DNA from 2 places in the Geomicrobium sp. JSM 1781026 genome. Region 2 is predicted to be linked to the other one. Evidence: riboswitches for the same ligand, from Rfam matches in the RefSeq annotation. Region 2 holds a riboswitch; the other holds the start of a gene.

Region 1 (16,320 bases), on a different contig from region 2:
GATTCACGAAGTCAAGCATGACAATTCCGTTGTTTACTGCAATACCTACGAGAATGATTACCCCGATAAAGGTCGTAATTCCGATAGCGGTTTGCGTTGCTGTAAGAGCAATTGCAACCCCGATAATAACGAGAGGAACCGTTAGCATCATAATAAATGGCAACTTAAATGATTCAAATTGTGCAGCCATAATGAGATAAATGAAGGTAACCGCAAGCACAAGCGCAAGAACCATGCTCATCATGGCATCATCAAGGATTTCTTGCTCTCCGCCAAAGGAGAAGTTTGCTCCATCTGGCAACTCAACTTCATCAACAGACGATACAATCGCATCTGACACATCACTGAGTACAGCAGCAGTCGTATAACCGACTGTAAATTCAACGGCTTCTTCTTGGTCCGCTCGTTGAACGGCTGCAGGGCTTTCTCCTTCAGTGATCTCGGCAATATCATTGAGGTTTACCGTTTCACCTTCGTTATTTCTAATCGTTAAGACTTCAAGTTCATCTATTGAATCGGTAAAACTTGCATCGAGACCAACGACAACTTCATACGTCGTTGTCGTGCCATTTGTATCCTCTTCTTCATCATCATCAGGAATTTGGACAGTTGCAACGGTCTCGCCTTGGGTCGCCTCATTGACTTGTGTCGCAACTTCTGCTGGTGTTAGACCGTTGTCAAGTGCTGCCTCATCATCGACTTCGATAAGAATTTCTGGCACCGTATCTTCAATACTTAGTTGTACTTCTTGAATGATGGAGTAATCGAGCAACTCATCTTGTAGCTCTTCTGCGAAATCATACAACTCGCTACGCTCTGAGTGAGACACGATAAACGGTACCGTATTGGCTTCCCCGCCCATCGCTGCGGTCATTGTATAGGCTCGCAACTCTTCAACACCGTCATCTGCACGTTCCAGTTCACGCGTAATTGATTCCACAAACTCCGCATCCGTCATTGATCGCTCATCCATCGGAATCATCGATACGATGATTTGGGCAGTATGAGATTCACCTTCCCCACCCATATCCATTGACGATCCTCCAATGGAGGCCGAGTAATGGTCGATTTCTTGGTAGTCATCCAAAACATCTTCGATTGCCGTTACGGCTTCATCTGTTCGCTCTAAACTCGTACCAGATTCCATTTCAATATCGACGTTAAATGACGATTGGTCAGCTTCTGGGAGAAGCTCTGTGCCGACTGTAAACAGTCCACCAATACCGCCAAAAAGAAGCAATAACGTAATCGCGATGACAGACTTGCGATGCCCGAGCGACCAGTGCGTAATATTTTCAAGTGATTTCATTGTTTTGCCTTGGCGGCGTTTTTCTTCAATGTCTTCTTTAGGTGCTTTTAATACACGGCTCGCAACCATCGGAACGACCGTAATCGCAACGAGGAGCGAAGACAATAAACTAAACGATACAGTTAAGGCTAGCTCACCAAAAATGTCTCCAACAATGCCTGTAATAAATACGATTGGCAAGAATACAGAAATGGTCGTTAGCGTTGAGGCTGTAATCGCCCCCATCACTTCTTTCGTACCTTCTCTCGCTGCCTCTTTTGCGTCTTTACCTTTGGATAGGTGGCGATAAATGTTCTCAATAACAACAATCGCGTTATCAATAACAAGACCAATTCCTAGGGCAAGACCCCCCAGCGTCATGATGTTTAATCCAATGTCCAAAAAGAACATAAACGCAAATGTAACAATGACCGAGAAAGGTATGGCCAAGCCAATGATAAATGGTGTCTTCAAGTTTCTTAGGAAGAAGAACAACACTGTCATCGCCAGCACACCACCGAGTACGAGTGCAGAAAGTACACTGTTAATCGCTTGGTTTATAAAGTCCCCTTCATCATATAAGGAGATAATACTCAAGTCTTCAAAATCACTGTCATTCATTAATTCGTCCAACCGCTCATTTACTGCATCAGATGTTGATGCCGTATTGGCGCTAGATTCTTGCATGATCGATAACATCATGGCATCTTCTTGGTTGGCTCTTGTAATGACCGTTTGATCTTCGGTAACAATGTCTACGTCCCCGACATCATCAATCGTAATTTGATCGCCCGATTCTGGATCAACACCTACGACTAGCTCGCGAATGTCATTCACTGATGTGAGTTCGCTAACGACCCTTGTCGTTAAACTCAGATCATCCTGGAGCACAGTACCACCAGGCATGGAAACGTTGTTTGATTGAATGGCTCCACTAATGTCGTCTTGTGCGACGTTGTTATCATCCATGAGTTCACGATCGAGGTTCACTTCTACAATTTCTGTTAGACTACCTGATTCATCAACGCTTGCTACACCGGGTATGTTTAACAGTTCTTGTTCAAGGTCTAGCACATCATCTTGAAAGTCAATGATGTCATCCCCTGATGTGACCGCAAGTTGCATCATCGGGAACATCGATGGGTCAAATTGCAAAAAGCTCGGTTCATCCACACTATCAGGCAAGTTCACCTGCCGTAGCGTATTCATGATGTCCAGTTCAACATCTTCGATGTCTGTTTCCCAATCAAACTGCAAAATAATCATTGACGTGCCTTCAGTCGTATTCGACTGAATGAGATCTAAACCCGTTGTCGTCGCTAATTGCGCTTCTAACGGTTCAGTTACTTCGGTTAGAACTTCTTCTGGCCCTGCATCTGGATACGATGCAATCACCGCTGCTACTGGAGGATCAATATCTGGAATTAATTGTAGCGGTAATCTCGTAGAAGAAACGAGACCTACAATTAAAAACAAAATCATGACGACGATTGTAAAAACCGGACGTCTGATCGAGAAATTTGTCATGTGTAAACCACCCCTATGCCCTATCAATTTTTATGTATTTTTTACGTATGGAAATGCACTTCATTAGCATACACCGGAACGATGAACTGATTATGAACCAACTTCACATTCTTACCGTTGTCACAAATTAGTCATAACTTATGGAAGGCATGATCGTCACAGTGAACGTCGACCCTTCGTTTATTTTGCTCTGAACATTGATTGAAAATCCATGTGCATCAACAATTCGTTGAACGAGGGGAAGTCCGAGACCATTGCCACTCTTTTCAGGCGTTCTTGCTTCATCTACCGTATAAAAACGGTCAAACACATAAGAAAGGTGTTCTTCAGCGATCCCAATCCCTTCGTCTTCGATAACCAATTTGATCTGTTGGGGAAGCACAATGACATTCACCCATATAGTGCCGTGACTGTGCGAGAATTTAATCGCATTCGTAAACAAGTTCATCCATACTTGTTCCATTAAATCTTGGTCTGCCTCAATGGTAATCGAAGGCAACTCAACTTGAATATCGATATGCTTCTCTTCCCAAAGTAAGCGCGTAGATAAAATCACCCTACGAATTTGCTCATCCAAAGCATATGAAGTCATTTGCAGTGGATGATGTTCTGATTCTAACGAAGCGAGTTGCAGCAAGTGATCACTAAGCCGGGATAAACGTTGGGTACTCGACTGAATAATCGCTAAGTACTCTTCCCGCTCATTTTCTTTCACAACCCCGTCTCGAATCGCTTGAGTGAATCCATTGATCGTCGTCATCGGCGCCTTAAACTCGTGAGAAACATTACTCACGAACTCTTGTCGCATATTCTCCACTTTTTGCAACTCTTTGGACATGTAGTTGAAATTGTCCACTAGCTCGCCAATTTCATCTTCCCTTTTTTTCTGAATGTAAACCGAAAAATCTCCAGTTGCCATTTTTTTTGCTGCTTTTGATAGCAAGTTAATCGGCGAGACGATCGGTGTGGAAGCGATGAGAAACAGTATGCTACCTACAATAAATACGACGAGCAATGAAGCAATGATAATATCACGAACAGCTTGTGATTCTGCTGACAAATCAACTTGATAGACGAGCGTATGCAACTCTCCATTAATCGGTCGCGCGATCGCAATCTCAAACAACTCTTCCGTCCCTTTAAAAACAAAAGAAGATTCACCTTCACTTAGAGATGAGAAATTGTTGATGGAAGCGTCTGATATGGGTTGTGCGGCTTCACTTCTGTATTGCAATTGTTGCTCTTCATCCAAAACAGTCAATGTTGCTTGATGTTCCCTCGCATTCGCTTCTAAATCGGCGATCGACGCTGCTTCTTCAGAAAGAAGCAAGGCATTGATGCCATCTTCAACTGTTGAAAGGGATTGTTCAGAACGATGATGTTCTGGGTAGAAGACGTATGTAAACATATAGGCGGCACATAGACTGATGAGCAGCACGACGATAAACATCGTGACGATTCTCGCGTGAAAGCTTCTTCGAAAAAATAAGATGAGCATTATCCATACTCCTCCATCGTATATCCCAACCCTCGAATGGTCCGAATCGATAGCCCTTCAAACGGGCGAATTTTCTCCCTTAATCGTTTAATATGCACATCGACCGTTCGATCATCCCCTTCATAGTCATGTCCCCATATGAGTTGTATCAATTGATCTCGAGTGAAAATCGTGCCTGGGAATTTCGCAAGATGAAACAGCAGTTCGCATTCTTTTCTTTTTAACGCGACCTCCGTCCTGTCACTCGTCACTTTAAGTTTATCCTTTTGAATGACGTACGGACCAATTTGAACTTCTTGTGCAGTGAACAACTCGTAGCGGTTTAGTAATGCTTTGACACGTAATACGAGCTCTACTGGATCAAACGGTTTAACAAGATAATCATCGGTCCCTGCGTTAAATCCTTCGATTTTATCACTTGACTCGCCTTTTGCTGTCACGATGAGAATGGGCAATGTATAAGATTGGCGAATGAACCTCGTCACTTCCCATCCGTTTACTTTCGGCATCATCACATCGATAATCGCTAAAGAAACGGGTTGTTCCTTCATTTTTTCTAGCGCTTCTTCTCCATCTAATGCTTCGATTACACGGAATTGATCATTTTCTAAGTACAAACGGATGAGTCTTCGTATGTTCGCATCATCATCAGCGACAAGAATGGTTGTCATACTTTCACCGCCCTTTCTCTGCAGTATACCCCTCGTGTATGAACTGAGGATGACATCACAAAAAAACCTTTCGCTTCATTATAAATCAATGAAGCGAAAGGTTCATCTCTATTCATTTACTGGTTGTTTCTTTAAACCAGCACCAATTTTTTGCTTTTGAAGAAGTGGGTATAGTTTCAAAAATACTGGAACAAATACCGCACCGACGAGAATGCCTTTCATTAGATTAAATGGCAATATCCCTGCGAGAACCATTGTCATCATAATTTCAGGGGTAAATGGCATTTCCACAAGCCATACGTAAGCGGGTAAGAAAACAAAATAATTGAGTACGCTAAGAATAACGGTAAGTGAAAATGTGCCCACACCTACGCCAACAACGAGGCTGCGCGTCGTCCGGTACCGACGATAGATATACGCAATCGGCAACACAAATGCTAAGCTTGCGGTAAAGTTCGTCACCATACCGATCGGGTCGCCCGCCCCCATAAATAGTGTATAAAGAGCGATTTTAATACCTGCGACGGCAATGCCTGCAACAGGCGAGAACAGAATGGCCGCTAACAACACAGGAATTTCACTAAAATCAATGCTTAAAAACGGTGTAGCTGTTAGAAACGGCAACGGAAAGCTTAGAAACATAAACGCGGTACCTAGTGCACCAAGTATGGCATAGCTTACCATTCGGAACGTTTTCGATGATTGGTTGTTCATAATAATTGCCTCCCTTCTCCGGTAAAAAAGGGATAACAGAGTTGTTCACTTTGTTATGTTCGTTGTTTTTCATTAAAAAAGCCCCTCGACAGTAAACTGCGAGGGGCTTGAGCGATCAATAACAAAGCGTTCACCTAAACAAATCGGCCGCATGATAAACATGCTACCCATCGAGTAGGAACGACTTTCTCTGCAATCTTCTCCCATCCAGACTATACTGTCGGTTCCGGAATCACACCGGATCAACCACTTTAAAATAAAAGTGGGTCACGGACTTGTTACAACGCGCGTAACTTACCGTCGGTCGGGAATTTCACCCTGCCCCGAAGATTTATATTAGATTATGTAACTTAGTGTATCGGATGATGCGCAAACCGTCAACCATTTGTCCTCAATGTTTAAGATTACGCGCAATGGGTATGCTTTTTGAGACATCCATTCACTACCTTGGGAGGCCTACAATGCACATCCGCTTTGGTTTTGTTGCCAATGCCCTTGACCTTTATGAAGCATCACCTGCAAAAACAGTTACGTTTTCTCGTTATCGCCAGCTTGGCGAGAAAGAAGGTAAAAAGAAATTGCATGACGTGACCGAAATGAATTTATTACGCACGAAACGGATTATCCATTACTTAATTGCCCATGAAATTCCGTTATACCGGTTCTCCTCTTCACTCGTTCCACTTGCAACACATCCTGAAACACAGTGGGATTATATAACGCCCTTTTCTCATTTATATAAAGAGATTGGCACTCTTGTTAAAACCCATCAATTACGAACGAGTTTTCACCCGAATCAGTTCACCCTGTTTACGAGTGATCGTGATCACGTCACTGAAAAAGCCGTTGAAGATTTGGTTTATCATTACGAGCTCGCAAAAGCGATGGGTCTACACGAAGAGATTCGAATTAACATCCACGTTGGAGGCGCTTATGGCGATAAAGAGAAAGCGCTCGAACGGTTTCACAACAACATAAAGAAGGTTCCCGCTCACATCTTAAAACAACTCACACTTGAAAATGACGATAAAACGTATACGACGACGGAAACACTCGCTGTCGCCGAGCAACACAGCATTCCGATGATGTTTGACTATCATCATTACGTGGCAAATCATACCGACGACGAAGAGCTAACAGAGCTACTTCCTCGGGTTTTTGCGACTTGGGAATCCACCTCTCAACCCGCCAAAATTCACATTTCCTCGCCAAAAAGCAAAACCGCTTTTCGGAGCCACGCGGATTATGTCGATGAAACATTTCTCGAGCCGCTGCTCGACGGTTTGAAAACCATTCGAGAAAATGTGGATTTCATGATTGAAGCAAAAGCAAAAGATCGTGCTTGTTTGTCTCTCATTGATCGCCTCTCCAAAAAGCGTGGCATGAATCAAGTTTCAGGAGGGTCCATAGTTATTCGTTAAAGACGGCCACAGCGCGAACCGGCGAACCATCTCCACCTTTAATATGTAGTGGCAATCCTACCCAAAGAAACGGCTTTCTGACCGGTACACGGTCTAGGTTAACAAGGTTTGTGTACGTGACAATCCCGTGCCCTAACAACGCTTTTTCTAAGTCAAAATCAATTTCACCTGCGGCAAACGGCGGTGCGGCTTTTACAATCGCATCAAAGTGCTCGATGCCGACGTCTTGTCGGAATACAAGCCCTGTTCGCTCTGGAAGATGATGGACATCATTAACGAGAACCGCAACGTGCACGAAAGTCGTGAGAGGGATCTGATCGATCGTTTGCTTTCCGGCATGCATGTGCGAAAACGCATCCACATGAGTGCCGGTATGAGATCCTAAACTTAAACGACGGACTTCGAATCCTTGCTGCTCAATTGTCGTTGCAACGTCTAGGTTTACTTCCGGATCGCCTGGGTAGACCGTCATTCCTGATTCAATCGGTGCCGTTAAATCAATGATTTTCATTTTTTCCTCCTTTGGATCATCTCGTCATCCCATCGATTATTAAAGATCATTTGTTGTTCGTGTTTTCTTTCAATGCAATATATTTATCCTATCGGCCAAAAACGAAAGAAAATAAAGAACCCCAAACGTGTGTTTATACACGAACGTTTGGGGAGTTTCAAATCATTAGACTACACGACGTCATATCCTTGATCTTCAATTTCTTCTTTAATCTTATCCAATGTTACTTCGCTATCGTTAAAATTTACATCGACTTTGTTTTCGTCAAGGTGTACAACGACAGACGCCACACCGTTCATTTCCCCAACACTTGATTCAATTGCCTTCACACAGTGCCCACAAGACATACCTGTTACATTTAGTGTCGTATTCATTGCGATCCACCTCCTTCGTACACTGCTCCATCTCCATGAAATGTTCGTCATTCAACCGATGATTCTCGGACATTTACTACATATCCTACAAGTAAAATCTTAACATAGAGAAGTCGGAAAATAACATTTCGTTTTACGATGATTCATGCTCCTCACTTAGCATTTCAAACGTTTATAGACGCAATGCGTTCTGTAGCGGAGATTAATTAAGAATGAATTCCTGTTTCTCATCGTCTCGACGCTGACGTGCAACCCGGTAGTACTGAGTAATGACGCTATTGCTGCTTTTAACTCCTCATACACTCATTTCTACATGTTGGTCATCCGCTCGTGCGCCTTATGCAAAACATGTAAATGCGAGTCTTTATTCAGTATACATTATAGCTATAAACAACGCGCTGGAGGAGATAAGCAATGATTCAAATAACAGGAGTTTCCAAATCATATAAGAACAAAAACGCCTTACAAGCCATTGACATTGATATTCAACAAGGAGATTGCTTCGGTCTTGTTGGACCTAATGGTGCAGGGAAATCTACACTAATCAAAATATTAACGTCGATTTTGCAACATGACCGAGGGAGCATCACGATTCAAGAACGCCCGCTCCAAAAGACGAGTCAAAGTATGATTGGATACGTACCTCAAGACATTTGTTTAGAAGAAACACTCACTGCTGAAGATAACTTAACCTTTTTCGCTCGAATCCATCATTTAAAAGGAAAAGAAAGACGAGAAAGAATGGATGCTGTTCTCGAACAAATCAGCCTCACGAATCAAAGAAAAGACGTTGTATCTACATTTTCTGGAGGGATGAAGCGTAGACTGAACATCGGCTGTGCACTCTTGCACGACCCAGATGTTCTCATTATGGATGAGCCAACGGTCGGAATTGACCCCCAATCTCGTTACAATATCTATTCACTTATTCATCGTTTAAGACGTCTTGGCAAGACGATCATTTATACGAGTCATTACATGGAAGAAGTCGAACAGCTTTGCAATCGAGTTGCCTTTATTGATCATGGTGAAGTGGTTGCGTGCGGTTCTCTTTCCCAGATTGCCAATCAGCATGCCAAGTCTGGGGTCTATGTTGAATTCCAATCTGAGCAACCCGACATATTGAAGCCATTTGAACATGTAGAGGAAAAAGGAAACGGGTATCGCATTCTTACAGAACAGCCATTGCAACTGTTAGAGAAGATGGCCCACCAATTTGAGCGAGATCACATCCCGATTGCTCGGCTTGAAGTATCGCAACCAAAACTGGAAGATATCTTTATTCAATTAACTGGGACTGCACTGCGAGAGGGGGACGCTCAGTAATGATTCCAATGTATGTACTGGAAATGAAGAAAAACCTCAAAGACAAAGGATTAATTTTTTGGACATTACTTCTCCCGATTGCCTTTATCGTTGTGTTCGCATCGATTTTCGGATCAGACACAACAGATCAAGAATTGACATTGCATTACGTTGACACCGATCAAAGCGATGAATCTGCTGAACTATTGCAAGAAATTTCCACACTTGAAAACGTCGAATTAGTAAAAGAAGAGAGCTACGCAAACAGTGTAGAACAAATTCAATCCGGTCAGATGAATGTGCTATTTCATCTTCCTGAAGGCTTCTCAAATGACGGGAGCGCGCATTTATATTACGAACAAGTGCGCGAAGAAGTGGCTGCACCAATGATTGCGATGTTAGAAAATTTGCGATACGGATTACAAGCAGAAGAGCAGTACACATTGGCACAAGAGGAGTGGGAAGATGCTGCCATGGTCGCTGAATTTTTCACGCCACCGTTTGATATTTCTTATGAAGCACAAGATTCAGGTGGAGAGGTTGATGCAATCACTCATCTTATCCCAGGTTATGCCGTCATGTTCACCTTCTTTATTATGATTTCAATGGTCACCTCATTTATTAAAGATCAACGATCCGGTATGCTTTCGCGGCTGGCAGCAACACCGCTTGCCCCGCTACAATACCTAGGAGGAAAGTGGATCGCTTTTATAACAATCGTTTTTTTGCAAGTCGTCATTCTTCTCCTTTTCGGTTACTTTGTGTACGATATCACCCTTGGAAATGTGCCCGCGATTACCGCTGTTTCCCTACTCCTTGCCCTGACTGCGACAGGTCTTGGTCTTGGCCTTAGCCTTGTTGTACGTACAGAGAATATGGGAATCGCACTCACACAAGTGATCGCTCTTGGCGGCGCGATTGTGGCTGGATTATGGATGCCTTTAGAATTTATGCCGTCCTTTATTCAAACCATCAGTGTCGGGTTACCCCAATACTGGGCGCATCAAGCATTTCTTGATGTGATGTCACGCGGGGCTACGATCGTTGACATTTGGCCCTCACTTGCAATGCTTCTTGGGTTTAGCATGCTTGGCGCATTTATCGCTTGGCTTAGCTACGGGCGTTACGTGAAACACGCAAACTAGCGCATAGCTCAATAAATTGACGGGAACCCTGAAAACACGACTATAGCGTATATGGCATTGCTAGGCTATACTAGAGAGAGTGAACGATACATGTAAGGGGGTTCATAAAATGCAGGAGGATACCCTGATCGAACAGCCGGACAAAAAACCGGTTTCTCCACACACAAATGACGATAAGGAACGATTGTTGAAACGACTGCGTCGCGTAGAAGGTCAAATTCGTGGCTTGCAGAACATGGTTGAAGATGATCGATATTGCGTCGACATCCTCGTTCAGATTACAGCTGTTCAAGCCGCATTGAAGAAAGTCGGCTACTCGTTACTTGAACATCATACGAAAACGTGCGTCGTACACGACATCCAAAACGGCAAAGAACAAGAATCCATCGATGAGCTGATGAAAGTCATTCAGCAATACGCCAAATAAGTACAGGCGAGACGGTTTCATTTGCACAACGGGTGGGTATATATGAAGTAACCTTCAACGAGGAGGACTTCAAAATGGGAAAAGGAAGTAAAGATCGTCTAAAGGGACTCGGCAACAAGATTAAAGGTTCTGCAGAAGATGCCGCAGGCAAAGCAACGAATGATCCTGATTTACAAGCAAAAGGGAAATTCGATAAAGTTAAAGGTACAGCCCAAGAAACAAAAGGCAAACTAAAAGATACGTAATGAATTAAAAAACGCAGATCGTAAATCGATCTGCGTTTTTTGCTATGTGGCCGAGGGGTCAGTTCTTATGAATTGACGCTCATCTTCATTTAACCCACATGCCCCACATTGGATGCGGTTGCTCGGTCCACTATAAGGCAGGTGAAACGGGTCTAATTCTGATTGCTGGTATTCTTCGACTACATCCCCCGTTTGTGGATTCAGTTTCACCGCATGCGGAGACTGTTCAATAATGTGAAAACGTGTTTTATTCGTTTTGCATGCTGGGCATACATAATGCGTCGTCATCAAATCCCTCCTGTTTTACGATTATCGTTCCCTTGAGCTTGTTTCTTTATCCAGAAAAAAGGATGACGCATACAGCGGCATCCTTTTTTGCTTATTCTGGTGCAACAACAACCCCACAACCAATTCGGTCTCCAGCGTCTCCTGCCTTCTTCGTTTCTTCATCCGCACCCGGTGCATCTGACTCTGAAGATTGATAACGGTCAGGAATGTTCGCAAAGTTATCGGCACCTTCATGAATCATCACAGAAACATCCGCATCAATTAACTCTTCTGCACCAAATCGGTCCATCATAAATGTCGCTTGTGCAGTGCCATCTTCATTCACATACAAGGATGGCATGTCTCCAGCATGATGATCATGAGAAACATCTTCAGGAGAGTAATGTCCACCCGCTGTCGTAAACGGACCGTCAGCCGCATCCGCTTCACAAATACCCTTTTCATGAATATGGAACCCATGAAATCCTGCAGGCTCTAACCCTTCGACTTTCGTATGGACAACCGTCTTCCCTTGACTGTCTTGGTAGAAATTCGCCTCGCCAATGACGTCTTGATTTACATTTATAATTTCTGCCATCGCTGACGGTTTCAACGGCGTATTCTCATGTTGAACGGCATTGACTTCTTCTACTTCATCCTCGCCAGGGGTTTGCTCGTCTTGCGCACAGCCGGTAGCTAAAATCGCAACCATTGCCACGATCATATACTTTCTCAATTCCTACACCTCTTTTCTATTTACATGCTAGCTTTGCCAACATGTTTCTTCTTTCATACATGAAAGATCATTCCAAAAAATAGGTGTAGGATCGTTGACTTTACACAGTAGGTTCGATTTTTTCTCCATTAATCCATGTGCTTAAATGCGTGGATGCATAATGGAACGGGTGGCCTGTCCAGATCGCAAAGTCTGCGTCCATCCCACTAGCGAGGTGACCGATTCGATCCTCTAGACCAAGATGTTTAGCCGCATTTGATGTAACAGCTTTCATCGCTGTCTTTTCACTTAGCCCAGCAGTGATTGCTTTTGATGCACTTACGAGCAAATGCTCAATAGCAATGACAGGATGATCCGTCGTAATCGCAATATTAACCCCTCTCATCTCAAGCTCCATTAGCGTGTGCCAACTTTTTTGACTCGTTTCGATTTTTGATTTTGGTGACATCGTTGGGCCAACTGACACCGATACATCATGCATCGCCACATGATCAGCAATCAAATGGGCTTCCGTCCCGTGTTCTAACGTTAAATCAAAATCAAACTCCTTCTTTAATCGAAGGACTGTAACAATGTCATCTGCTCGGTGCGCATGAATGCGGAATGGAATTTCTTTTCGCAATACTTTCGCTAACTGCTCATAACCAAGCTTAAAATCTGTCGTCCCGGCTTTTCGTTTTTCCATATACTCTTTCGTACGATACATTTCTTCACGAAAGATTGAGGCAATGCCCATACGTGTAATCGGCTTTTTCGTACGAGAACCATACACACGTTTCGGGTTTTCCCCAAACGCCGCCTTCATACCCGACGGGGCGGCAATTGCCATGTGATCAGCAATACTTCCTGATGTTTTCACTGTGCACATTTCTCCACCGATCACATTCGCACTTCCTGGCAACACTTGCACCGTCGTTACACCCGTCCGGATGGCATTTTGAAATCCTTCCTCTAAAGGATTGAGGCCATCAAGAGCGCGGACTTCTGGCGTGACCGGGTCGCTCGTTTCGTTGAAATCCGCCCCTGCTTGCCCGATCCCCTCTTCACTTACACCTAGATGCGTATGCACATCAATAAACCCAGGGGTTATATACCCGCCGCGAACATCAACTTTCTCCGCCTCAGACGGAATGTCCCCTTCTTTTACAATTCGTTTCACTTTTCCGTCTTCAATTAATAGCGCTTTCCCTTCGTATTTTTCACCGTCTCCATTAAAGATTGTTCCATTATAAAAAGCTTTCACTTATGACCACTCCTTTCAAACAGTGTAACAAAAGACGATAAATCTGGACATCGATCATGCTCAATAGCAAAAAAACAACAAAATATTATTGACAAAAACGAACAAATCAGCCTATAATATTGTTGTCGCCATTACTTATACGTTCCGTTAGCTCAGTTGGGAGAGCGCCACCTTGACAGGGTGGAGGTCACTGGTTCGAGCCCAGTACGGGACACCATTTATAACGCTACTCTTTTAGGGGTTGGACGTTTTTTTGTTTTTGTAAAAATATTCAATCTTTCGTATTTGGGGCTTATTTTCCCTTGATTACACTGTTGATACTTGATCTCCACTTCAAGCAGATGCTTGTAGTCCAGACTTCAATTGCAACATCGGTGGACAATATTCAGCCACAGTGTTCTCTTTACCCTCCGGGGTGTAAGTGCGGCATCACCTCTCCGCCTCGGTGTGCGAAAAGAGGTCCAAACGCCTTATGCAATCATTTAAGTGACAACTGGTAAAGAAAAGTCATTATTTTAAAAGTGGATCCGCACATAAACGGAGCGGGCGGTCACAAATTGCGATATATGCGCCCGATTTGAGAGCTGACTGGTCACATAAGTGACGGGTAATAACTTTCCTTGCGCCAGGTGGGGACCAGCCGTCACGTCTTTTTTACCCTTCAATACTCGTTTTCCGTGTTGTCTTCAACTCTTGCAGTGACGAACAACGAGCGGCATCATAGTTGTCGAGGTGAAACGAGATAAGCTTTAACAGTCAATATGTAGGTATTCACCCGTAAAGAGCGATCTCGATCATAGGAGTTCAACTTATATAGATCATTTAAGTATGCCATACTGCTCGGTTCTACTGGATAGACTAACAGCATTTATTGATAGTAACAGTTTATCTATATTCGTTACTATATCCATGAAATTATTTGCATTAAGAGCAGCGCCGTCTACAGCACATGAATATTAATCAATCGAAAGTTCACTTACCCAGCTGAGCGCTAATATCCATTTTTGTTCGCTTGTTTGTTATAGTATTCGTAACTATATGTTAGGGGATGTATACATGTTGCATAAGAAAACTCCTTATAGTATTCGCAAAGGTAAACTAGATGATTCAGATGAAATATTACAACTGCAAAGTTCAGTAATTTCTGAAGACAAATTTTTAATTACCACTTCTGCTGAATTTACTCCCAATTTTGCAAATCAAAAAGAATGGATGAATAAAATATTGGAGAATGATCGGGAAACGATCATTGTTGCTGAATTTGAAGCTAAAGTAATTGGATGGATAATATTTCAATCACATGATAGAAAAAGGTTACAACATACAGGCTCCTTTGGAATGGCGGTAAGTAAAGCACATCGAGGTACAGGTGTAGGTAAAGCTCTTGTAGAAAGTTTATTACTATGGGCAGAAAAGAACACATATATCGAAAAAATTAGTTTAGGAGTGTTTTCTACGAATCACAGAGCCATCTCATTATATAAAAAGATTGGTTTTATTGAAGAGGGCCGCAAAGTTAAAGAAATAAAAATTGATAATCACCAATATATTGATGATATTATGATGCACAAGTTTGTTTAAAAATTGACAGGAATTACGAGCACTAAATTCACTTTGAAAATATATCTATTTCAGTTTATCTCTTAGTAAACCTATCCTTAAAAGTTCATATAGCACATAATCACTTAAGTGCATTTTGGTACTTATAATCATCGGAATATTGAATGAGCGTTTATCATATATAATAAGCGCTTTGATTAATATTACTAAGAGAATACAGATATTCAAATGCCTTATGACCCCACTCCTAAAAACAAAATTGAAAAGCAAAATACTTTTCCTGAAAAATATATTTGCCTTTTTCTTCTACATTATATAATTGTTTCCGATATTATAGTAATATATAATCATTACTTTAGTATTTGGAGGAATTTGATGGCAATTTTGTTTGGGTTATTCGCTTTTTTTGCGGCATTTGCTTCTTTCGGTCTATTGGTGGTTGCTTTTATTCTCTTTTTTACGAAGCGCGAATATTTTAAGCGGACGATGATTGCAAGTGTTGGTTCTTTTGGTGCGATGGTTTTATCTTTTGTGATGATGGGGGTTTTATTACCTAACGATTCGTCGGAAGACGTCGCTCGCGCAGATGAAGAGCCTGCTGAAGAAGAAGAGGTTGATGAGGTAGAAGAGTCTGAGTCTGAAGTCCACTCTGTTGAGTTAGACGCAAGTATAAACTTTGATTCGACTGAAGACGAGATACACATATCTGGAGACACAAGCTTTGAAGATGGGGTTACTGTTACATATACGATTTCAAATTTAGATCACATGGATGAATTTATTGAAGGAGATATCGAAGTACAAGATGGTGAATTCGCTGCTAAAGTAGATATTTCTAGTTTTCAAGACGGGGAAGTTCATGCTGTTTTAGGGTATTATCCGTTCGCTCAAACTGAAGATATTACGGAGAAGTACGGTTTTGAAGGGGAATATATTGGTCACGATCATATTGATGATTTCGGTGAAATTCGTTTTGAAGAAACCTTTGTTCGCTCTCACCCTGTTGAATTGAGCGGAAGTGGTGATACCGCCACTGATTCATTTAGTCTGAATGCTGGATTTGCGGTTATCAATGCAACACATCAAGGGTCAAGCAATTTTGCTTTGTATTTAAAAGATGAATATGGTGGCCAAGATCTTTTAGTGAATGAGATTGGCAATTATGACGGAGAAACGTTTGCTGTTATTCCTCAAACTGATGATTTTTATTTGGAAGTTAAAGCGGATGGAAGTTGGGAAGCTTCCGTTTCACAAACGATTCCAGAAGAAGTGACTAACGAAGATGACTCGATTGAAGGAACCGGAGACTCCGTCGTCTTTGTGGATATGAGTAGCGGTAATAAACGACTTTCCTTCACCCATAGCGGGGATAGCAACTTTGTCGTACG
Region 2 (16,320 bases):
GCTCATCTTCCTTTAAGACCCCATATACATGATTACCCGTTATCGAACGATGATTCCAACTAGTCAAACCGGACATCCCACTATACAACTGTCTGGGAGCTCATTATTCATTCATTTCGAAAGCTGCCGAAATACATCCACTACCTGTCACTCGTACGTGCTCGTCTTGCATAAGTATCAATGTACTGCCAAATGAAAAGACACACTCGTTGGGTCAATATCATAGAGTATGGGTAGGTGTAGGAATGTCAGATCAAAAGGAGTGAATGTTATGAGTAAAGATGCTGAATATGGTCACTCGTATCGACCCGCGAATGTTGGTTGTTATTGTGGCTCACGCCAAAAGCATCATTTAGGTGATAATCGCAAATGTTGGTGTGAATATACGATTGAGATTGAAAATAATTTAATTAATGATATTACAGGCCTCGATATCCAAGTCTATGATCCAGCGATAGCCAATGATTATTTAATTGGGCAGTTAATAAGTTATAACGGCAGATTATATCGAGTGATTATTAATAATCCTGGAGGAAATCCTGATGAAGTGCCGGGTGGTTATGAAATACTTGTCGATGGAGGAGGGGCGACTGGAGCTACGGGAGCAACTGGCCCTCCTGGAACAGGGTCTACAGGACCTACAGGCATTGGCGTGACGGGACCACCTGGCGCTAGCGGACCAACTGGACCAACCGGACCAGGGGTTGGAGCTACGGGAGCAACTGGCCCGCCAGGACCAACTGGACCACAAGGTGAAGTGGGTCCAGAAGGACCGCAGGGACCTGAAGGAGTTCAAGGTGACCCAGGACCAGAAGGCCCGCAAGGAGAAATTGGTCCAGAAGGACCCCAGGGTGAATTAGGACCAGAAGGGCCTCAAGGAGAGATCGGTCCAGAGGGACCCCAAGGGGAAATTGGCCCAGAAGGACCACCAGGTGACCCAGGCCCAGAAGGACCAGCCGGGCCAACAGGTCCTGGCGGGGGTTCAAGCATTAATAACGCATACGGGGCGTCAATAACCGGGCAAGTCATTACGTTATCTGGTGGCGTTGGCACAGTTGTAGAAGTACCAGATGAGCAACTATTTAGCGCAGACTTGCCGATGACAACAAACTCTGTAACGGTTAACACACCAGGTAGATATCGTGTTTCCTATGCGATGAAGTTATTAACGTCGCGAGCAGTTTCAACGAGAATTCTCGTGAACGGTGTACCTGTACCTGCATCGATATTAAATGGTAATGAAACGGGCTCATATGTAGATTATGTTAATGAGGTTTCTCTTGATCTTGGGGCGGGAGATGTGGTTCAATTAGCTGTTACTGGTCCAGATGGTTCTACTTTAACATTAGATCCAAATAATGCCGGTGCTACGCTTCAAGTCATTGGCTTAGATGTAACGTAAGCTTTTTGAATTGTAGATAATACAGATGTGCCGTTTAGGTGCATCTGCTTTTTATTTTCAAAGTGGAATGAAGACGAAGAAGATCACTATGATGATTTCTTGTGCGTTAGGTGTAGAATTTGTTATTATTAAAGAAATTTTCTTAATAAGGAGAGGGTATACATTCAACTTCAAGAACAAATTCACAACTATTTATCTGTGCCATCAGTATCGTCACCTGTAGCTGTTAAAGACGGCATTCTATTCATTAGTGATGAAAGTGGTCTTCCGCAATTGTGGAAGCATGACTCATTAGAGAAAACGTACGCTCATTCTCTTGATACAGAAGACCGGATTCAATTTCTAGAAAAATTTCCTGAATCTGATGACTTAATTATCGGTATGGATATTCAAGGAAATGAACGTCAGCAACTATACCATGTGTCTGAGAATAAAGAAATCACCCGCCTCACGAAAGTGGATGATGCTATACACGTGTTCGGTGGTATTTCGAGTGATGGTCATCACGTCGCTTGGGTAAGTAATGAACGAGACGCTCGTTTTTATGATGTTTATACGATGAATATGAATACGAAACAACTTACTCGCGTTCTAGAAACTGATGGTACATTTCGAGTGTTAGGTTGGCGTCCGTCAGGGGATGAGCTCGTCATTCAAGAAGTATATACGAATTTGTACAACCGAATTGGGTTTCTCAACATACATACGAAGGACATTCGTTGGCTTCTTGACACTGATGAAAACTCTTCGTTCCATTCTCCTAAGTTTTCAAGTGATGGACAGGTCATTTACGTTTTGAGTAATTACGGGCGCGAGACGACTGGCCTTGCACAAATGGACTTGGAAACGATGAAGTTAACTTGGTTGGACGAGCCAGATTGGGATATTGAAAATCTAACGATAAATCCAGACAAGTCAAAACTTGCATACACGACGAATGAAGGCGGGATTGATAAAGGTTGGATTCTGAATATTCATAGTGGTCACCGCGTATCGTTTGAGCTAGGGTTTGGCACGTTGGCGGACCTCGCTTGGAATGTGGCAAATGAGATTCATCTTATTTATAATGCACCAACACAACCGGCAGATGTATACGTACACTACATCGATACGGGGGTGAGTGAGCGTCTTTATTGCACTCTTGCAACATCTGAATTTGAAGCTCAACTCATCGAACCAGAAGTTTATACCGTTCGCTCTTTTGACGGTCGATCCATTCCATCGTTTCTGTATAAACCAAAAGAGTATAATAAAAATACTCCCGTTGCGTTTTGGGTTCATGGGGGTCCTGAAGGCCAAACGAAGGCGACGTACCACCCCGTTATTCAGTCACTCACATCTCTTGGATATGTCGTATGTGCACCAAATGTACGAGGAAGTAAAGGATATGGAAAGACATATATTCATTTAGATGATGTGCGGAAGCGAATGGATTCGGTTAAGGATCTTATTGAAATTGCAGAAGCTTTAAAAGAAGAACCGTATGTGGATGAGAAGAAAGTAGCGGTCATTGGCAGAAGTTATGGTGGATTTTTGGTGTTAGCTGCAGTGACCCATTATCCACACGTATTTACCGCAGGCATAGATCTCGTTGGCATTTCCAGCTTCCGAACATTCCTTGAAAATACAGGTCCGTGGAGAAGGAAACTGCGAGAAAGCGAATACGGAACGATCGAAGCAGATGGAGAGTTCTTTGACGAGATTGATCCGATTCACTATTCCGAAAGAATTACCGCGCCGTTGATGGTGTCACATGGAGCGAATGACCCGAGAGTTCCTATAGCAGAAACCGAACAGATAATCGAGGAGTTACGTGCAAGAAATCATCCCGTAGAATACATTCGATTTGAAGATGAAGGTCACGGCATTGTGAAAATCGAAAATCAAATTACAGCATATACAGCTATGGCAGATTTTTTGCAGAGGTTGTATAACGAGTAAATGCTAAGCGCAAATGAAACTCATTTGCGCTTTATTTCATCTGTTCCACGACTGAAATCACCCTCTTCGTACATGGACTACTGCTCTTCATTAAGATCTTTGCAATACTATATGTGAAAGTAGTCGCAGGAAAATCACAAAAACTATGAAAAAATACCAAAAGTTGCTAGAATACGTCAAAGAATTTTTTAAGATTGTTGTTTAGAATGAGAAATCTGTCATAATAAGAAAGGATTAGTCTTGTCATTTTGACTCGGATCAGAGAAGTGGTTAATAGGAGGAAGAAGAATGATACATAGCGTGAAATTTTTGCACGGTCTTTTTAATACGAAGGCTCATTTCTCAACATTAAAAGAATCTGAAGCGACGAAAGGTCTGGCTTGGCGGTTGACTGTCGGCGCTCTTATTATAGGACTTATTACAGTCTTGAGCCAATTCGCAGTACGAGACGATATGATGCAAGTCTATCAATCTATGCCTGGAATGGGCGAGGAAGAAGCATCGATATTTGTCTCAATTATGATGGCTTTAGGTGGTGTGTTTGCCGTAGGCGCGAGCATCGTTGCCATTCTCGCGATTGCCCTCGTTTTCTGGATCTTTTTTCGTGAAGTTGGTTTTAAGCGACTATTTATCATATTCTCATATTTTATTCCGATTTACATAATTGTAATGCTCGTTGACTTGCCTTATTACTTTTTGTTTGGCATGGAGCACCTGTACTCTGTGACCGGTCTTGGATATGTGGCGGCTTTACTTTTTGAAGACTCGTTTTTTACGCATTTCTTCGCACAGATTAGTCTGCTCGTCGTTTGGTGTTTCATCGTTCAGCTGTTTGCTCTTCGCGTCGTTTCTACGAAGAGTACACGATATATTGTGATCACATCAACCGTCTTTTATCTATTATTAATGGTAATTTTAGCAGCAGTTATGTACATGTCGATGTTGCAAGCGCAAGGGGTGCAATAGTATGAAGAAGCGAATTGGAATACTTATTGGTGTTATTTTACTTGCCGGACTTATTGTTGGTAATTCATATATTCTAAACGAAGGGCTCATTAGTGATGATCCAGTTGTGGTGGAGACAGTCACGGCAACGGAAGAAACCCTTTATGAATCAATCATTGCAAACGGCATTGTGGAACCGCTCGAGAACCAGTCGTATTATGAAGAGGCCCAACACGGAACACTGACGGACATTCATGTGGAAGTCGGCGATCAGGTTCAAGAAGGGGACTTGCTCATGACGTACGAAGATGAGGAAATGGCTCGTCAACTTGTGACGATGCGTAACAGCTTGGATCGTTTGATGCTTGAGATTGAGCAATATGATGATCGAATTTCCTCTATTGAGACGGATATAGCTAATGAACGAAATCAAGCAGATGACGAAGATGAAGAAGACCCGTTTAATCAAAGTGATCAGTTAATTAGCCAATTGCAGTCTGAAAGAGATAATTTAGAATTTCAACGCAGAACAACGAACCTTCAATACAGTGAGCAGCAAGAAGAGCTGGAGTATTATGAAGGTGAAGAGTTCCACGAAGTGTACAGTGACGTGCCCGGAACGGTAACGAAACGAATTTCACCTGACATGGCTGCGGAAGGGGAATCATTAATTCACATCCAATCAGAGGATCAGTGGACGATTCAAGGAACCGTCACCGAATATGATCTCGTTCAGTTAACGGAAGGTATGGAAGTTGAGGTTGAGCCGAATGTGATGCCAGGCGAGCGGTTTAGTGGAACCCTTACAGAGTTAGGCACATCACCTGCGAGTGAGGACGATCCGTTGCTTATTGAAGAAGCAAACGTGACCTCATATCCATACGAGATTCTTCTTGAAGAAGGTTCAGAGGAATTGCTCCACGGTTTCCACGTGAACGCGTACTTTGAAATCGAGGCGGAATCAGATGCCGTGTTGTTACCTGAACATGTCATTGAGTCGGAAGTGGATCCGTTCACACAAGAAGAGATGCAGTATGTATACGTCATTGTCGATGGATTGGCGATGCAACGTCTTGTGGAGACCGGTGTAACGAGTGATCAAGGTACACAAATGATCTCGGGAGTGACACCAGGAGATTCAGTGATTGATCCTTCAAATCTTGAGATGATTTATGAAGGAATGGAGGTCATTTTGGATGATTCACCTGAAGAATCTTGACAAAACATATAAAAATGGCGACCAGGTTCTTCATGTGTTAAAAGACATTGAACTTTTGATTGAAGAAAATGAGTTCGTTGCCGTCATGGGTCCTTCAGGGTCTGGTAAATCCACACTTATGAACATGATTGGTTGTTTGGATCAACCTTCGTCCGGTTCTTATTATTTGTCGGGTACAGATATTGCTGGGCAACCGCAAAAGACACTCGCAGACATTCGTAACAAAAATATTGGATTTGTGTTTCAACAGTTTCACCTTCTTCCTAGAATCAGTGCACTTAACAATGTGGAACTGCCACTCATCTATGCAGGTGTAAAAAAGAAAGAACGTCAAGAACGGGCAAAAGAAGCACTTGTGAAAGTAGGGTTAGAAGAGCGGGTATCTCATTTACCGAATCAGCTTTCGGGTGGTCAGAAACAACGTGTAGCGATTGCTCGGGCGTTAGTGAATCGCCCGAGTCTCATCCTTGCCGATGAGCCAACGGGTGCTCTCGACTCGAAGTCTGGAGAGCAGATTATGGGGCTATTTGACACGTTGCATGAAGAAGGCGCCACACTTGTCGTCGTCACACACGAACAAGAAGTTGCGGACTATGCGAGACGGATTGTGACGTTTAGAGATGGAGAAATTATCGAAGATCGGAGGCGAGATCGTGTCGTTCTTTGATAGTTTTAAGATGGCGTTACGCTCGATTTGGAATCACCGGCTACGTTCCATGCTGACGATGCTCGGTATTATTATCGGTGTAGGCTCTGTTATCACGGTTGTAGCCATTGGTAAAGGCGGGGAAGCATTATTAACCTCCCAATTTGCAGGTGGCGGTAACAATACGTTTGAAGTGTATTATATGCCTCCAGAAGAATCGTTAATGGATTATGATGCGTACACAGAAGTTTCGTATTCTGAAGAAGACTTACGGGCCATTGAGTCGATGCCTGCAGTCGAGCAAGTGATTGCTTATGCACTAACGTCATCCAGCGTATACCGTCACCGAGAATCTTCTGGAGCACAACTGCTTGCCATTAACGAGAGTTACTATGAACTGAATGAGTTCATGGCAGAAAGCGGTCGACTTTTGAACGACCGCGATGTCGAGATGGGCCGGAGAGTTACGACAATCAGCCCTGGACTTGCAGAAGAGTTGTTTTCATCTGAAGAAAATCCGATTGGTCAAACGGTAAATATCGAAAATATCCCTTTTGAAATTGTCGGGATTCATGATCGTGCGAACCAAAGTTTTTTTGAGTTTCAAGTTGATGAAGCACTGCTACCACAATCGGTCTGGCCGATGCTCTATGGCACCGATCAAATGGACATGTTGAATGTGCAGGCTACGAGTGCAGATACGATTCAAAGTGCAGGAATCTCAGTTACGGATTATTTAAATGAAACAACAGACCGTACGGGTCACTTTGAAGTCATTAACATGGAAGAGATCCAAGAGGGTATTTCACAGATCACCAACGTCACGACGACCATTATTGGTGGAGTAGCTGCTGTTTCGCTACTCGTTGGTGGTATCGGTGTTATGAATATCATGCTCGTTTCGGTTACAGAACGAACGAGGGAGATTGGTTTACGCAAGTCGTTAGGGGCAACGAGGGGCAACATTCTCCTCCAATTCCTTATTGAGTCGGTCACCTTAACGACAATCGGCGGTGTGATCGGCATTGCGCTAGGTGCCGGAATTGCGAATACGGTATCCATTTTCGCTGATTGGCCGTTTCTCGTCTCTGTACCGGTCATGCTTATCGGTGTTGGTTTTTCAATGGTTGTGGGTGTGGTCTTCGGGTTACTTCCAGCCAATAAAGCAGCCAAACTCGATCCAATTGAAGCCCTTCGTTATGAATAAGATACCCACTGAGAATTTCTCCATGCACGTAAGTTCTCTGCGGTTTTTGGCTATACTAGCGGGCAAGGGGGAATGAACATGGCACAAGAAATTTTATGTGAAGTAAACAACTGTGTCCATTGGGGCGAAGGGAACCATTGCGAGGCCGACCGAATCTATGTTGTCTCAAATGCCGACAAGATTACGACCGAGCAAGAGGAAACCGATTGCCACACATTTTCACCTAAGATGCACTAGATGGGAACCGTTGCACAAATTTGTGCAACGGTTTTAATTGTGTATTGGGGTTAGACAACGAACGTTCTAGAACAACCATTTCTTTAAGTACGCTCTAGTCTCATCAAACAGTAACGATATGTTGAAAGGTGAGAAGCTTTGTGCTAAGATTCGTTACATAACTAAATACAAATCTAATACTTCGGGGCAGGGTGAAATTCCCTACCGGCGGTGATGAGGTCGTTTACCTTTTAGTCCGTGACCCGTGACAACAGTAGTTGGAGCGGTGGATCTGGTGAAATTCCAGAGCCGACAGTTAAAGTCTGGATGGGAGAAGTGAGGATAACAGCAGCAGTATGTCGTCATGTATGTACATACGTGTATTTGCTATCCGTAAAAACATATGCCAATGGCGTATGTCACTTTAACAATCTCTAAAAGCTACCCGTGGTTTTAATCTCGGGTAGCTTTTTTTCGTGTGTCGATGAGTATTGGAGAAGGGAGAGAAGATGACAACGGATCAAAGGTATATGAAAGTTGCGTTACAGCTGGCGCGTTTAGGAAGAGGTCAAACGTCTCCAAATCCTATGGTAGGGGCGATTGTAGTATCTGATGAAGGTGTTATTGGACAAGGAGCCCACTTGAAAGCGGGTGCTGAGCACGCTGAAGTTCATGCGCTCAACATGGCAGGAGAGAAGGCTAAAGGAGCAACATTGTATGTAACGCTCGAACCTTGTTGCCATTTTGGACGCACAGGGCCTTGTACGGACTTCATCATAAAGTCAGGAGTTACCCGGGTCGTCGTAGCTTCTGTAGACCCTAATCCACATGTACAAGGTAAGGGAATTGAAGTTTTGCAAAGGCATGGCTTATCTGTTCAAACGGGAGTTTATGACGAAGAAGCTCGAGCATTAAATCGTAGTTATTTTCATTACTGCAAAACAGGTGAGCCTTATGTGACGTTGAAGTTTGCAAGTTCACTTGATGGAAAAACAGCAACAGTATCAGGAGAAAGTAAGTGGATCACGAGCATAGAAGCCCGAGACGATAGCCATGAAGAAAGAGCCACTCATGATGCAATTCTAGTCGGAATTAACACTGTTCTTGCTGATGATCCTAAGCTCACTGCTCGGGGAGCGGGTGATAGACACAATCCTATTCGGGTCATTATGGATCGCAAACTTCAAACACCAGAGCAGGCTAAAATGCTTCAAGAACCCGGCGGAACTTGGATTTTCACTGAGGTTGATGGCAAGGGATGGGGAACTGATGTGGCAAAGATTATTTGGGACGAACGAGTGACCGTCCCATCGGTTTTGGCTGAGTTAGGGAAAAGAGGAATCCGGTCATTGCTCGTAGAGGGGGGTGCTGAGATTCATGGAGCCTTTCTGAAGGCGAGGCGGTGCGAGCGGGTGATTTCATATGTCGCTCCGGTCATGATTGGTGGAAAAGAAGCGAAGGGAACGGTTGCAGGTACAGGCATAGCTGAACTAGATCATGCCGTAAAATATCAGATACAGAACATAAAGAATGTTGGGACTGATATAAAAATTACATCATTAAGGAAAGGAGAATCAAGCAATGTTCACAGGAATAGTTGAAGAAGTCGCTCGTCTTATATCTATCGAAAAGAAGGAAGGGGGTTGTTCACTAGAAATCGAGTCACGCACAGTGACTGAAGATGTACGCATCGGTGATAGTATTTCTGTTTCAGGTGTTTGCTTGACAGTTACTTCGTACAACAAGCAATCCTTTACCGTAGATGTGATGGAAAAAACAATGGAGGATACGACCATGGGTACGCTTGAAGTTGATGCGCCGGTTAATGTGGAGCGAGCCGTTCAAGCAGGGGGAAGGTTTGATGGTCATATCGTAACAGGTCATGTAGACGGTGTCGGTCAGGTTACGAGCAGAGAAGAGAAACAAAATTCAACCCAATTTTCGATCACTCTTCCAGAAAAGCTGACGCGTTACATGATTATGAAAGGCTCAGTCGCTGTGGATGGCACGAGTTTAACAATATTCGCGGTAGAAGAAAATGAAATAAAAATATCGATCATCCCCCATACACATAAGGCAACGAAGTTTGCATTTTTACATGAAGGAGATGCAGTTAATATAGAATGCGATATGGTTGCCAAATATATTGAAAAGTTCACGGAGGTTAACGATGAAAAGCACGATTGATCAAGCGATTGTTCAGCTTCTAGCAGGTGGCATGGTAGTCGTATGTGATGACGAAGATCGGGAAAATGAAGGTGACCTTGTCGCACTTGCGGACCGTATATCCGCAGAAAGTATTAATTTTATGACGTTACATGGACGTGGACTCATTTGTGCACCGATATCAAAAGAGATTGCTGAGCGGCTACAGCTCGATTTGATGGTTAGAAACACATCTGATCCTCACGAAACAGCGTTTACGGTAAGCGTCGATCACAAATCGGCAACAACAGGCATCTCAGCGGCAGAACGAGCGAATACGCTTTTACAACTCACAGTGCCTAACACGACACCTGAGCAATTTCAACGACCTGGACATATTTTTCCGCTCATCGCAAAGGATGGTGGCGTGTTCACTCGGATGGGTCACACGGAAGCGACTGTAGATCTTGCTAAGCTTTGTGGCGCAAGGGAAGTGGGTGTGATTTGTGAGATTATGAACGAAGACGGATCGATGAGCAGATATCCAGAGTTGTTGGACTTTGCGAAGCAATATGACTTACCTCTTATTACGATTGAAGACTTAAAAGAATATCGCATTCGTACAGAGAATTTGATACAGGCTGAAGCGGCAACGATGCTTCCAACTGAATACGGGACATTTCATATTACGGTCTTTAAGACAAAGTTAGACGATGAAGAGCATGTTGCGATTGTAAAGGGAAATGTTTCCGTTCCAGAAGCAGTGTATACGAGAGTTCATTCGGAATGCTTGACTGGAGATGTCTTTCACTCAAAACGATGTGATTGTGGACAGCAGCTAGAAGACGCATTGCGCACACTTCGTGAACGAGAAGCCGGAGTATTATTGTACTTGCGGCAAGAAGGTAGAGGAATTGGCTTGTTTGAAAAGATTAAAGCGTATCAACTACAAAGCGACGGGCTCGACACTGTAGAAGCGAATGAAGCGTTGGGATTTAAAGACGACGAACGTGAATTCACGGTTGCCGCTGTTATGCTCGATCATTTAGGTGTCAGTAAAGTGTCTCTCGCTACGAATAATCCGGAGAAAGTGAATGGCTTACAAAAATCTGGGATTATTGTAGAAGAGATCATTCCTTTTGCACCAACTGTATATGAGGAAAACGAACGTTATATGAATGCAAAAAAAGAAAAGCTTGGTCACTTAATATAGGAGGTCATTGAAATGGAGAAGACGTACAGAGGAACATTGGACGGAAGAGGATTAAAGATTGCGATTGTAAAAGCTAACTTTAATGAAATGATTACAAATCTACTTATGGCAGGGGCAAAAGAGACGTTAATGAAGCTCGGCGTCAAAAGTGAAGATATTCATATTGTTGAAGTTCCAGGTGCATTTGAAATCCCGTTTGCCGCCCGTAAGACGGTAGAAAGTCAACGCTATAATGGTGTCATTGCACTCGGGGCCGTAATACGGGGAGAAACATCACATTATGATTATGTGTGCCAAGCAGTGACGAGTGGTGTAAGCTCACTTAATATTGAGTCAGATATTCCGATCACTTTTGGTGTATTAACGACGGATACGAGTGAACAAGCTTTGGCTAGAACGGGGATTAAGCATCCAAACACAGGAAATGAAGCCGCGCGCACAGTTGTTGAAATGGCGACATTGGAAGTGTAAGGAAGCAAATTTTTGGTTCTGATTCTATACTAGCGAAGTATAGAGTCAGAATCGAATATAAAGAATACTATGTCATATTTTCTCACAGATTTCTTTTTAGTCATCGTTTCCGACATTCGACTGTGATAAACTCGAAAAAAGGAGTGAGTCACCATGAAGCATTTCGACTGGAGAGTTATTCATCAAGAGTCTGGGAAAAAGAATCATTTACATAGTAAAGCAACCCCGATTTATCAGACGTCAGCCTTCGCTTTTTCGGATTTAGATGATTTGGAACAGTTTTTCTCTCCTGAAAATGAACGGTACATGTATACGCGCTATGGGAACCCGAATACAGACGAGTTAGCAGATCTTGTTGCTGGTTTGGAGGAGGCGCCCGCAGGTGTGGCTTCGTCATCAGGAATGTCTGCGATCCTTGCAGGTGTTTTAGCTGTCGTAAAACCAGGAGATCATATGCTCATTCCAGAAGATGTGTACGGGGGGACGTATGACCTCTTTCACAACTTTCTTACGGACTGGAATGTTCAAATAAACACGGCCTCTTTTGCCGATAAGAACAATATCCTTAGTGCATTAACAGAAAAGACAACGCTCATTTTTGGAGAGACTGCAGCCAATCCCCTTCTAAGGGTTGAAGATATTGAACAACTCACGCAAATAGCAAAGGGTCACGGCGTCAGGGTCATGATCGATAACACGTTTGCGACGCCATATTTTGTTAGGCCTTATACATTAGGGGCAGACTTGGTCGTACATAGTGCAACCAAATATATTGGTGGGCACAGTGACGTTACCGCGGGCGTCCTTGTCGGAGAATCATCGTTAGTTGAGCAGGCGAAGAAAAAAGTCATCCAGTTAGGTATGAATGTCAGCCCCTTCGAAGCATGGCTCACGACACGAGGATTAAAGACGATCTCCGTTCGAATGAATCAACAAAGCAAAAACGCGGCAGAAGTGGCAACCTTTATGCAAGAGCAACCAGGTGTGAAGGTGTACTATCCAAACACCTTAAGTGATCATGGTAATGGAGCGATGGTAAGTTTCGACCTCGGCCATCAATTTGATGCGTATACATTTTTTAAGAGCTTACAATGGATTCGAATTGTACCCACATTGGCAGGAGTAGAAACGACAGTTTCTTACCCGCTAAAAACATCCCACCGCAGCATTCCGAGTGATTTGCAAAAACGCTTAGGTATAACGGAAGGACTTGTGAGAATGTCTGTAGGCCTAGAAGATAGCGGGGAAATCATTGAAGAATTGCGCCTTGCTTTAGCGGCTGCAAAAAAATAAATAAACTTTTTTTCTAGATGCCTTGCATTATCTTTTTTTCCATGATATATTATTACACGTGGCGTTGAGAGACACCACAAACGAATCTGGTGACATTGGCAAAGAGGTCACACCCGTTCCCATGCCGAACACGGAAGTTAAGCTCTTTAGCGCTGATGGTAATTGGGGGGCAGCCCCCTGTGAGAGTAGGACGTTGCCAGGTTTTTTCACATCGCGGGATAGAGCAGTCTGGTAGCTCGTCGGGCTCATAACCCGGAGGTCGGAGGTTCAAATCCTCCTCCCGCAACCAATTATTCTTTAGATTGTAGTACTCGAAGAGTGCAACCAATTTCACTCTCGACACTACGTCGAATTTTTTTCTTCTCTGCGAGAAAGAATTGTAGTGCCTGGAAGGTGCAACCAATTTTACCCTCGACACTACGTCGGCTAAACTTCGAAGCAAGAGGGGATAGTGGTACTGAGTGAGTGCAACCAATTAATATTTAGATTGTAGTACTCGGAGAGTGCAACCAAATTACTTTCGACACTACGTCGAATTTTTCCTTCTCTTTGAGAAAAGGTTGTAGTGCCTGGAAGTTGCAACCAAAAATACATAGCTCAATTAAACATACAAACGACAAATCGTTTGTTTTTTTGTGTTTAAGCGAACCTACTCATGTGACGATGCTGCAGATTTTTAGTGTCCAACGAAAGCATAACGCTAAGTAACTGTGTGTGCCTATTTGCGATAATGATCCACTGCATAGAGTAACAACGACAAAAAATTAGCGTTCGCAATGGGTCGGGCTCTGCTCGATAATGTGTGTGGGGATTTTACTTATTATTATCCAGAACACTTACGAAATCCCACCGTAAACGCGCTTATGTTGGCATTTACGGTTCTTCTGTGGGGATTTTGGAAAAATGAGAGAAGTTCTTCCTCCAAATACCCTCATGAACCGCATTTTGGGGCAGTTTTACAATGCGTGTACTTTCGTGTACGTGCACCAATTGTATGCTAGAATATTGGTTATGAGCCTTGACTTAAAGGGGTATAAATGATGGATGAATTTCGCTTAATAGAACGGATTCATAATACAATTGAAGATAAACAGCCAGGTGTGCGTGTCGGAATTGGGGATGATGCAGCAATTATTCAGCCAAATGCTGAATTGGAGACGATCTGTTGTGTCGACACGCTATGCGAAGGTGTGCATTTTAAACGATCAACGATGAAACCGGCAGACATTGGCTATAAGGCGCTCGCTGTAAACATTAGTGATGTAGCTGCAATGGGTGGAAAGCCTAAATATTACCTTGTATCCATTGCTGTTCCTCGTGGTTGGTCTGATGATGAAGTTCTTGAAATTTATGATGGAATGCAAAGCTTGGCACAGCAACAAGGGGTTCATCTCATTGGCGGTGACAGTGTGACATCAAAAAGTGAACTATACATATCTGTGACGGTTCTCGGTGAAGTGGCAAAGGGAAGGGCGTTACTTCGAAGTAGTGCACGCGTCGGTGATGTTGTTTTCGTTACGGGTTCATTAGGAGGTTCAGCTGCAGGTCTCGAGCAGTTATTAAATCAAGATGCTAACCCGAACAAAGCATTTGTTGAGGCGCATCAACGACCGCTGATGCATACTGGGGTTGCGCAAATGTTCACCGAGAACTCAACGAGAATGGCATTGAATGACATCAGTGATGGTTTATCAAGTGAAATATGGGAGATTGCTGAAAGTAGTGACGTTCATATTGAACTTGAGGAAAGCAACATCCCGATGCCAGAGTTGATGGAAGAGACGTTTGGGCGCGAACTTTCTTTGCGGTTTGCCTTTAACGGTGGTGAGGATTTTCAATTGCTAGGTACGGTTTCGAAAGAGGATTGGCCACGTATTGCTGAAGAGGCAAAACGTATAGGAGATCCACTTACAATAATCGGTCATGTCATCGGAAAAGGTGCAGATGTGACGTTAAACTCGACCACACAAAAAACACGCCTTGTGCGTGAAGGATATACACATCGTTCTTGAATAGAGGTGAGGGCATGAGAGAATACGAAATATTGACGAATGATACAGAAGAAACGATGCGTCTAGGGGAACAGCTAGGACAAGTCGCCAAACCAGGGGATGTTTATACGTTGGACGGGGATTTAGGTGCAGGGAAAACGCATTTTAGTAAAGGCTTTGGAAGAGGCCTAGGTGTTCAAGGGAATATCAATTCTCCAACATTTACCATTATCAAAGAGTATAAAGGAAGGCTTCCTTTTTACCATATTGACGCGTATCGCTTGGACGAGAGCGATGAGGAAGATCTCGGTCTCTCTGAATTTGTTGATGGAGACGGAGTAACAGTCATTGAATGGCCATCACGATTGAGCGTACCATTGCCTGAAAATACCGTTCATATTACCCTCCAACGACTTGGAGAGCAAGAGCGACGTTTACAAATCAAAACAAATGCTTTGCATTATACATCTGTGTTGGAGGTGTATGAATGATGATTCTTTCTATGGATACATCCACGTATGTGTTAGGTACTGCAATCGGTACAAACAGCGAGATTGTTGCAGAGTGGACGACGTACAAAAAAGAAAATCACTCTCTTCGCCTCATGCCAGGCATTGATGAGGTGATGAATCAAGCGAATCTGGAAATGAAAAATCTAACCGGCATTGTTGTGACGACGGGTCCTGGATCATATACAGGGGTGCGTATCGGCGTCGCTACGGCTAAGGCGATGGCGAGTTCATTGGACATCCCCTTATATGAAGTATCTTCACTTGAGCTGTTAGCCCAAAATGGGAAGTATACGAGCACCGTGATTTGTCCGTTTATTGATGCTAGACGAGGGCAAGTATATGCTGGTTTGTATGAATCAAATGATGGAGAAGTTTCTCAAATCCGTGAGGACGAGCTTGTGCTGATGAGTGATCTGCTAAAAGAACTGGACACGCTCGAGCGCAACGTTCTTTTTCTAAGTTTAGATCTAGAAAACCATAAAGAACAAATCCAAGAAGTTCTTGGCGAACGAGCAATATTTGGAGGCGCGACAGACAACCGCACGAAGCCAAGTGAGATGATCCATTTGGCAAGTAAAAAAGATGCTGCAACGAATGTAGACACGGTTGTCCCCCGGTATTTGCAATTGGCAGAGGCGGAGAAAAATATCCAGAAAGAATCTCGTGATGATGGGTAATGGTGCTCGCGAATTGGTGAACATTAGACGGATGACGGTTGCTGACATACCGGCAGTACTCATCGTTGAACAGGACGTATTCACGATGCCGTGGACAGAGCACGCATTTGTTAATGAGCTTGTGAAGAATCCGTTTGCTCATTATTTCGTGTTAGAGTTAGACGCACGAATCGTCGGATATGGTGGTGTTTGGCTCGTCATGCAAGAAGCGCATATCACGAATTTTGCTATCCATTCTTCCGTGCAAAGGCATGGGTATGGTGAACAGTTATTTCAAGAAGTTTTGGAGACGGCAAAGCAATACGATACGAGAAAGATGACGTTGGAAGTTCGCACGAGCAACACGGCGGCACAACGGTTATATGAGAAATTTGGATTTGTGAAGACGGGGATCGAAAAAGGATATTATACGGATACAAAAGAGGACGCTTTTGTTATGACG

The links. A riboswitch is a leader RNA that binds a small molecule or an ion and turns the genes downstream of it on or off. The one in region 2 is predicted to bind FMN.
Region 1: linked by a shared signal. The riboswitch ahead of ACE1TF_RS01465 (ECF transporter S component) and the one ahead of ribD (bifunctional diaminohydroxyphosphoribosylaminopyrimidine deaminase/5-amino-6-(5-phosphoribosylamino)uracil reductase RibD) in region 2 are both predicted to bind FMN.

Annotation. Positions count from the first base shown of each region.
Region 1 is NZ_JBHFQF010000001.1:282,883-299,202, reverse strand. Features, by position in the region: gene ACE1TF_RS01480 (efflux RND transporter permease subunit) at 1-2,815, opposite strand, end outside; gene ACE1TF_RS01475 (sensor histidine kinase) at 2,943-4,313, opposite strand; gene ACE1TF_RS01470 (response regulator transcription factor) at 4,313-4,984, opposite strand; gene ACE1TF_RS01465 (ECF transporter S component) at 5,093-5,698, opposite strand; FMN riboswitch at 5,890-6,033, opposite strand; gene uvsE (UV DNA damage repair endonuclease UvsE) at 6,160-7,119, shown strand; gene ACE1TF_RS01455 (cyclase family protein) at 7,109-7,630, opposite strand; gene copZ (copper chaperone CopZ) at 7,801-8,004, opposite strand; gene ACE1TF_RS01445 (ABC transporter ATP-binding protein) at 8,419-9,330, shown strand; gene ACE1TF_RS01440 (ABC transporter permease) at 9,330-10,454, shown strand; gene ACE1TF_RS01435 (metal-sensing transcriptional repressor) at 10,564-10,881, shown strand; gene ACE1TF_RS01430 (CsbD family protein) at 10,956-11,126, shown strand; gene ACE1TF_RS01425 (hypothetical protein) at 11,169-11,414, opposite strand; gene ACE1TF_RS01420 (superoxide dismutase family protein) at 11,506-12,129, opposite strand; gene ACE1TF_RS01415 (amidohydrolase) at 12,230-13,372, opposite strand; tRNA gene ACE1TF_RS01410 (tRNA-Val) at 13,514-13,589, shown strand; gene ACE1TF_RS01405 (GNAT family N-acetyltransferase) at 14,429-14,953, shown strand; gene ACE1TF_RS01400 (hypothetical protein) at 15,308-16,320, shown strand, end outside.
Region 2 is NZ_JBHFQF010000018.1:11,797-28,116, reverse strand. Features, by position in the region: gene ACE1TF_RS19870 (BclA C-terminal domain-containing protein) at 272-1,402, shown strand; gene ACE1TF_RS19865 (S9 family peptidase) at 1,676-3,343, shown strand; gene ACE1TF_RS19860 (hypothetical protein) at 3,632-4,309, shown strand; gene ACE1TF_RS19855 (efflux RND transporter periplasmic adaptor subunit) at 4,311-5,507, shown strand; gene ACE1TF_RS19850 (ABC transporter ATP-binding protein) at 5,485-6,174, shown strand; gene ACE1TF_RS19845 (ABC transporter permease) at 6,161-7,360, shown strand; gene ACE1TF_RS19840 (DUF1540 domain-containing protein) at 7,439-7,597, shown strand; FMN riboswitch at 7,771-7,919, shown strand; gene ribD (bifunctional diaminohydroxyphosphoribosylaminopyrimidine deaminase/5-amino-6-(5-phosphoribosylamino)uracil reductase RibD) at 8,086-9,177, shown strand; gene ACE1TF_RS19830 (riboflavin synthase) at 9,158-9,763, shown strand; gene ribA (GTP cyclohydrolase II) at 9,747-10,934, shown strand; gene ribH (6,7-dimethyl-8-ribityllumazine synthase) at 10,947-11,405, shown strand; gene ACE1TF_RS19815 (trans-sulfuration enzyme family protein) at 11,559-12,698, shown strand; rRNA gene rrf (5S ribosomal RNA) at 12,784-12,900, shown strand; tRNA gene ACE1TF_RS19805 (tRNA-Met) at 12,911-12,987, shown strand; gene thiL (thiamine-phosphate kinase) at 13,739-14,710, shown strand; gene tsaE (tRNA (adenosine(37)-N6)-threonylcarbamoyltransferase complex ATPase subunit type 1 TsaE) at 14,725-15,180, shown strand; gene tsaB (tRNA (adenosine(37)-N6)-threonylcarbamoyltransferase complex dimerization subunit type 1 TsaB) at 15,177-15,878, shown strand; gene rimI (ribosomal protein S18-alanine N-acetyltransferase) at 15,895-16,320, shown strand, end outside.